Regions from separate parts of the Pseudoalteromonas sp. ESRF-bin5 genome, predicted to be linked through region 2. Evidence: predicted binding sites of a transcription regulator. Region 2 holds the regulator's gene; the other holds the start of a gene.
The links. The regulator MetJ, encoded in region 2, represses methionine synthesis genes. The targets are predictions, from matches to a motif close to TAGACGTCTAGACGTCTA.
Positions count from the first base shown of each region.

Region 1: the regulator MetJ is predicted to act here: its motif matches at 1,888-1,905, upstream of BCG07_RS15405 (methylenetetrahydrofolate reductase).

Region 1 is NZ_NTLW01000249.1:2,787-7,092, forward strand. It holds gene BCG07_RS15400 (M16 family metallopeptidase) at 1-1,688, opposite strand, end outside; gene BCG07_RS15405 (methylenetetrahydrofolate reductase) at 1,946-2,902, shown strand; gene BCG07_RS15410 (response regulator) at 2,988-4,306, opposite strand, start outside.
Region 2 is NZ_NTLW01000271.1:32,106-36,411, reverse strand. It holds gene metL (bifunctional aspartate kinase/homoserine dehydrogenase II) at 1-789, opposite strand, end outside; gene metB (cystathionine gamma-synthase) at 795-2,024, opposite strand; gene metJ (met regulon transcriptional regulator MetJ) at 2,224-2,544, shown strand; gene BCG07_RS16710 (malic enzyme-like NAD(P)-binding protein) at 2,613-3,854, opposite strand.

The DNA.
Region 1 (4,306 bases), on a different contig from region 2:
TGGAACGACAGCATTTCTTTGTCAATCTGGTAACCAAAACTACCTGCAAGCGGATAAAGCGCTTTTTGAATTTCTTTGTAGCTGGTGCTTTGCGACCCACCTTGAGCAAGCATTGCGGCGGTAAGCGCAGCTACACCTTTTTTACCTTGAGGATCAGCAGCTGCCCCTGTATTAAATAAAAAGTTTACATCAATCAGCGGCGAGCTATTGGTTTTATCAAGCACTTTAAATACAGGTGCCTCTGGGGCTTGTTCAAGTTTTGCAACTACTGCACTTAAACTCGCCTCTTCTGCAAACCCCGGTGCTTTATCAAGTGCCGACATAGTCACGGTAGTACGCGTGTTATCTACAAAGTATTTATTGGCAACCGCTTTAATATCTTCTGCTGTGATGTTGTCGGCTGATTTATAAAGCTGGTTAATAACCTCAGGGTCGCGCTCAAAATGCATGTAACTTGCAAGCGTTGATGCAATTGCTTGCGACGAATCTAAACCATTAATAAAGCCATATTTAAGGTTAGACTTTAAGTCACTTAATTTTTGTGCGTCGACCAATTCTGTTCTGGCTATTGCATAAGTGCGGTTAATTGCATCACGCGCTTTTGCTAAATCATCAGCGTTTTCTACTTTTACAAATACATGCAGTAAGCCTGGATCTTTGGTTTCTGGATTATAAGTAAACATTTGACTCGCTATTTGTTTATCAACAACGAGCTCTTGATATAAATCTGAGTTACTTGAAAAATAAAGCTGCGAGATTAAATCAAGTGCAGATCTGTCTTTTTTAGCGGGTTCCCACGCAGCACCTTTATACGATACCAATAGCCAATGCCCCGGCAAGGCTTTATTTTGTTCATGCAAATATTTAGGAGCTTGCTGTTTTGGCTCAGCTTTAATATCGGCAACGTAATTGCCTTTTTCCCAACCACCCCAGTGTTTTTTAACCATTGCCATTGTGGCTTTTGGGTCAACATCACCCACAATAACTAGCGATACATATTCTGGCTTATAAAACTTATCAAAAAACTCTTTACCGTAAGCCATTTGGTCTGGCATGGCTTCTATGTCTTCAAAAAAGCCCATTGTGGTGTGTTTGTAAGTATGCTTTTCAAAAGCCTCTGCACGCACAGCACTTAATAACTTGCGAATCGGGCTGGCGTTATTTTTTAAGTACTCACCTTTTACCGTCAATGCTTCGGTTCTAAATTGCTCTTCGGTGTAGGTTAAGTTTTGGAAAATATCAGCTTCAATCTCAAGTACTTTATCAAGGTGCTGCTTTGAAAAGTTTAAATGGTAGTTAGTGTAATCGTTGGTAGTGTATGCACGGTTATCAACCCCTGCATTTTTGAATATGGCGGTGTATTCGTCTTGCGGAAATTTTTTAGAGCCTTTAAATACCATATGTTCAAAAAAATGAGCAAAACCAGTTTTACCCGCTTCCACTTCATTGCGCGAGCCAACAGAAACCGGTATTTGCAGCGAAACGACATCAGGGTAATCCGTTTTTACAACCATTACACGTAAGCCATTCTCAAGCTCTTCAATTAGGTAATCTTGTGAAAAAACACGGTCATCAGCTTTTTTTATTTGTTCTTGTTTTGCTGTTTGCGTCGTTTCATTTTTTTGCATTGCACAGCCAGTTAAAGCGAGTGATACCGCAAGGCTTGTTGCTAATAATTTAAATTTCATAATTGTCCTTTAGTAAATTGAGCAAAGTTGTTGTCAAAATATTTACAATTTCACTACTAATTATGCCCCAAAGCCAATGAATATAAGAGCCCTCAGTCGCTTTATTATGTAAACAACTGTGTCATGCACTTAATTTAGGAACTCCTTTGTATGAATAATCCTCACGTTGCTTGAAAAACTTTCACTTAAAAAATCTATCTAGACGTCTAAATGGCTGCTATATTAAATCTATCAACCATTGAGCTGGAATGAGGATTATGGCTTTATCACTTCAAGAGAAAATTGAGGACACTAATCAAGGTGTTTATCTTATTGGCACAACGCCACCCAAAATAGGCACTGATAAAGCGCAGTTAAAAACCATTGCAGAAAAACTATTAGGCCGCTTACACGAAATTGAATACGACGGTGTTGTAATTTACGATATTCAAGATGAGAGTAGCCGTACTAATCAGGCTCGTCCGTTTCCATTTAAACAAACGGTTGATCCGCGTGAGTACAGTAAGTTGCTAAAAGACTTATCACGCCTAGATGTAATTACCTACAAAAGCGTAGCGCAACGCGGTGAGGCTGAATTTAAAGAGTGGCTAGATGAAACTAAAAACGAGTTTGATTTAAAAAATGTCGTTTTAGTAGGTAGCCCATCGTCGGAAGGTGATATTAAACTAAGCCTACCTGACGCTTATAAGACATTAGCTAAGCAAAGTGATGACTTCTTTTTAGGAGGCGTTACCATTGCAGAGCGACATGCAAGTAAACGTAATGAACACGAACGCTTAATAGAAAAAACAACACAAGGTTGCCAATTTTTTATATCGCAAGCGGTTTATAATGCTCAAGCTACTATTGATTTAATAACAAGTTACGCGCGTACCTGCAAGGCACAAGGCGTTACACCAAAACGTATTATACTAACGTTTACGCCGTGTGGCGGTGAAAAAACCCTAGAGTTTATGCAGTGGTTAGGTATTTCAGTACCAGAGGCGACCAAATGGCGCATGCTTGACGCAGACAACACCTTGAGTGAATCGGTGCGTATTTGCCGCGAAAATCTCGATTCAATTTTAAAAAGCTGTGCACACCTAGACGTGCCACTGGGTTTAAACATTGAAAGCTTAACAAACCGTAAAGAAGAAATTGACGCATCAATTAACCTATACCGTTTATTAAAAGCAACTATGGAGCTCAACCTAGCTGAGAAACAAATAGCGTAAAGTTAAACTAATTTACACCCTTCTTGGCAAGCTAATGCTTGCCTTTTTTACCTCACCAGCTTATTAAGTAAACAACTCAAAAAAATTAAATACACACCCACTTTGCTATTACTTCAAACATACTTTCAACCTTAATGGGCTTTGAAATATAGCCATTCATACCGCAGTCTTGCGCCTTTAATAAATCCGTTTCTCTTGTATTAGCAGTCATTGCAATAATGGGTAAATTTTTAAACTTTGCTTGTTTTTTTATTTCTGTGGCTGCGTTATAACCATCCATTCTAGGCATTTGGCAGTCCATTAACACACCATCGTAAGTTTTATGTTTTAGCGCATCTAATGCCTCAAGGCCATCGTTAGCAATATCAACAATTAAGCCATTTTTACGTAGTATTTGTGTAGCTACTTGTTGATTGAGCGGGTTATCTTCAACCAATAAAATATGAATACCTTGCAGTTTTTGTAGTGTGTTTTGTGTATTTAAGCTCTGTTGTGATTCTGGTTTTTTTAGTGTTTTTATATGCATAATTTGTAAAAGTACGTTATGCAAAGTACTTTTAATTATTGGTTTTATGAGTACTTTATAAGTGTTATTACCAAACCCTAGTAGGCTTTCGTTTAGCGCTTTATTTTCACAAGGCGCTATTACAATTAGCTTTTTTGCATTTAATTTAAGCTTATTGCGCAAAGACTGCGCAGCACTATCATGATTTAAATTTAAAGTTCGCCAATCTATAAATATAAAATCGTAATCATGTAGAATGCCTAGCCGGTCTAATACTTGGTTGATGTTGTTTACAGTGTCAAATTTTACTTCAAAACCTAAAAGCAGCGTTTGTAATGATGTTAACTGACTATCTGAACTCTCAATAACAAGTGCTCGCTTGGCTCTAATTTGTGATATTTCAAACTCATTTTGCTTAGTCGAATAATTGAGTGGAATAGTAAAACTAAAGCAGCTCCCCTTATTTAATTTGCTGTTTACTGTAATATCGCCCTGCATTAGTTCGACCAATGTTTTGCTTATTACCAAACCAAGCCCCGTTCCACCAAACTTTCGGGTTGTCGATACGTCAGCCTGAGTAAAAGGTTTAAATAGTGAGTCAACTTGTGCTTGGGTCATCCCAATGCCGTTATCTGAAATAGAGAAAGCAACACTGCAATAACTATCTACTTTCTGAACTAGTTTTACAGCTAATATAACCTTACCCCGTGTTGAAAATTTAAGTGCATTATTTAACAGATTTAATAGTACTTGGTTGAGTCTTAATGCATCACCAATAAAAAAGTCAGGCAGTAAGGGGTCAATATCAAACACCACTTCAATTTTTCTTTGTGATGCTAGCGTGCTAATAATATTTACAAGATTTTCTAGGAAGGTATTAAAATTGAATTCTTTTTGTT
Region 2 (4,306 bases):
GTTTCTTAAAGGAGAAAGCGTTTTAGCGTGTAAAACAGGATTACCTAATCGCGCTAATAGGTTAGCTTGACCTCTACATACTTTATTGTATTTAACCGCTTTACTAACTTTGCGAGGGTCTGTGCTGTATACACCTTGTGTATCAGTCCAAATACACACCTGCTTAGCATGGCAGTAATTAGCGAGTAGGGTTGCACTATAGTCACTCCCATTGCGACCAAGTGTAACCGTGTCACCCAACGTATTTGATGCAATAAAGCCTGTGACAACATTAATGTAGTCTGGGGTTATAAACTTCGCACATTGCTGCGCATTTTGGGTATGTAACAATTGCCCATTATTTAATGTAAAAAGTGTTCGAGCATCAAGGTCACAAGCATTAATATTTAATTGCGTAAGGTAAAGCGCCAATAAGCGTGCAGACCATACCTCACCATGAGCAAGCAAGGGAGCTTCTTTCAAGCCTTGGTTTTTTATCAATTCACTAATCGCTGTTAGTTCACTATGCAAACGCGTTAAAGCAGTTCGCTTAAGATCTGCATGAAGTAACTGTGTGATTAAATCAGTTTGATGATTATTTAATTGCAGCAATATATCAGCAACGACATGCGTATCTTGTTGCTGATAGCTTTGCCATAACTTTACTAAAGTATCGGTTGTTTTTCCCGCCGCAGATACAACAACACAATCGCCCGGCTGAGTATGCTCTAAAATAATACTCGCAACCCGCTCATACCGCTGAGCCGAACTAAGGCTTGAACCACCAAATTTATGTACTGTTTGTGTCATATTGTTCACCAAAGCGCTGGATGAGCGGCACTTAATTTAATGTCACCGCCTGCTCCTTTGTTTAAATTTGCTTTACTGCCTGGCTTTACAAGCTGAAACACGCGCTCTAAATCAGCTAATAAGTCGTTTATATCTTCTATACCTACTGAAACTCGAATAAGTGTATCGCCCACTCCCGCTTCAAGACGAGCTTTAGGCTCCATGCCAGCATGGGTCATGGTTGCAGGATGGCATATTAGGCTCTCTACTCCGCCCAAAGACTCTGCCAAGCTAAAGTCACGTAAGCTGGTTAAAAACGCCGCAGCATCGTTTACGTCTCCTTTAATATCAAAACTCACCATGCCACCAAAGCCTAGTTGCTGCGCTTTGGCTAATTCATGCTGTGGGTGTGATTCAAGACCAGGGTAATAAACTTGGCGAACAAATTCCGACTTTTCTAGGTATTTAGCAATCGCTAATGCGTTTTCTTGATGCTGCTTTAAACGCACATTTAGTGTTCGCAACCCGCGCAATGTTAAATAACTATCAAATGGCGCACCTGTAATACCTATATTATTTGCCCACCATGCCAGCTCATCGCCCAGCTCTTGTGAAGCAGCAATCACCGCACCGCCCACTACATCTGAATGACCATTGATGTACTTGGTGGTGGAATGTACAACTATATCAACACCAAATTTAATAGGGTTTTGTAATGCTGGTGATAAAAATGTGTTATCGGCAGCGACTAAAGCACCGCACTGCTTAGCAACATCGGTTATTGCTTTAATATCAGTTAAGCGTAGTAATGGGTTACTTGGTGTTTCTATCCAAATTAGCTTAGGTTTAATTGCTAAAATTTTATCTAAACTGTGTGCTTGTGTTAAATCTAAAACTTCTAGCTTGAGCAAACCGCGCTTTTGCAGTGAAGTAAATAAACGATAGCTTCCGCCGTAACAATCATGTGGGATCACTAACGTATCGTCATGATTCAGGATTTGCGTAGCCAAGTGAACGGCAGACATACCCGTAGCAGTAATAATACCGCGTGCGCCACCTTCAAGCTCAGCCAAGGTTTCGGCTAAAATATCACGATTGGGGTTACCACTTCGCCCGTAATCGTATTGACGCTTTGTATCAAAGTCGGCAAACGAATAGGTGGTTGATAAGTAAATAGGTGCGACAACTGCGCCATGATGCTTGTCTGCTTCAACACCACTTCTTACTGCAATGGTTGCTTTATTTTTTTCGCTCATATTCGTCACCTATTTAATTTGGATGTTTAGACGTCTAAAAGAGTAATTTATCTTATTAAAGATGTCAAAACATTTAAAGCTCCAGATGGCTAAACAACTAGTATTTGACTATCTTTTTTAAATCGATAGAATTTCACGCATATTCATATGCATTGTAGTGCATATGAGCAATTATTAATCTGAGGCGACGATACATCTTATGGCTAAATGGAATGGTGAGTATATTCACCCATACGCAGAACACGGGAAAAAATCAGAACAAGTAAAAAAAATTACCGTTTCAATCCCACTAAATGTATTAAAGGTATTAACGGACGAACGCACGCGTCGTCAAATTAATAACTTACGTCATGCAACAAATAGTGAATTACTTTGTGAAGCATTTTTACATGCATTTACCGGTCAACCTTTGCCTAACGACGACGACTTACGTAAAGACAACGCCGAAAAAGTTCCTGAAGAAGTGAAAAAAATAATGCAAGAAATGGGGCTAGAAGTGCCTGTTTTAAACGAAGATTAAACGTAATTTAGACACAAAAAAACCTCAATTAATTGAGGTTTTTTTGTGTCTAAATTACGACTTAGTCGTTATTCCATATAGTTTTCTGGTAAATCAATTTGTGCAACACCTGACTCTACAGCAGCTATTGCAACCGCTTTTGCAATGCGTGGTAATAAACGAGGATCCATTGGTTTTGGAATAATATACTTATCACCAAACTCCAGCTTATCAACACCCGCAGCCGTCAGTACTTCAGCAGGTACAGGCTCTTTAGCAATACTTCTTATCGCTTCTACAGCTGCAATTTTCATTTCATCATTTATTGCACTGGCGCGTACATCAAGAGCACCGCGGAATATAAACGGAAAACACAGAACATTATTAACTTGGTTAGGGTAATCTGATCGACCCGTTGCCATAATTAGATCGTTTCGAGCAGAATGAGCCAGTGCAGGATCAATTTCTGGATCTGGGTTTGAACAAGCAAACACAACTGGTTTTTCTGCCATTAATTTTAAATCATCGGCAGCTAATAGATTAGGCCCCGATACACCAACAAATACATCTGCATCTTCAATAACATCTTGCAACGTGCGCTTGTCTGTATTGTTAGCAAAAAGTTTTTTGTATTCATTTAAGTCATCACGACGAGTATGAATAACACCTTTACGGTCAAGCATATAAATGTGCTCGCGCAAAGCACCACACTTAATTAACAGCTCCATACAAGCAACCGCAGCAGCACCGGCACCCAAACACACAATAGTCGCATTTTCGATAGACTTGCCTTGCACCTCAAGCGCGTTCAACATACCCGCAGCAGTTACAATGGCAGTACCGTGCTGATCATCATGAAATATCGGAATACTGCAGCGCTCAATCAATGCTTTTTCTATTTCAAAACACTCTGGCGCCTTAATATCTTCAAGGTTAATTCCGCCAAACGTGTCGGCAATATTAGCAACTGTATTAATAAAGTCTTCAGTAGTGCGGTGTTTCACTTCGATATCAATAGAATCAAGGCCAGCAAATCGCTTAAACAGTAACGCCTTACCTTCCATTACAGGTTTTGAAGCAAGTGGGCCTAAATTACCTAAGCCTAAAATTGCAGTACCATTAGTGATAACCGCAACCATATTCCCTTTGCCTGTGTATTTATAAGCGTTTGCAGGGTCTGCAGCGATTTCACGTACGGGTTCTGCAACTCCTGGGCTATATGCTAATGCGAGATCTTTTACCGTTTCAGCAGGCTTTGTTAGTTCAATGCTAATTTTTCCTGGAACGGGGTGCGAATGATAGTGTAGTGCTTGTTCACGAAAGTCTGACATAACGCGATTGTATCCTGCAATTAAAGTAAAAGTGAGAGGTGAAGTTTAGGCTACGATACCCTTATTATTTTTAAATTCCAAGCAATATCAGGTCTATCCTGTTATATGCTAGTTCGATTAATTTTAAGAGGTTTTTCAATAACTTTTGTAAATTATATCGACACTTTATAAATAAAAATTCATCCAATAACGGATTCTAAAGGCACATTTGTTCTTTCATTATTTTTTATAAAATATCTTAATAAAGTACTATAAAAATAAGCAAAAATAGGCTTATTCACATACTTTAAAAACATATAACTTCACGTTAGCTGCATTTAACCACTTAGTTAAAAAATGAACTAATTAAAAATATAGAGAATAATTTGCGGTTTGTCTGTAAAGGTTTATGCATATTCAGAATAAGAACAGGAAATAGTTATGCATAGCAGGGAAATATGAAAATCGAGCAA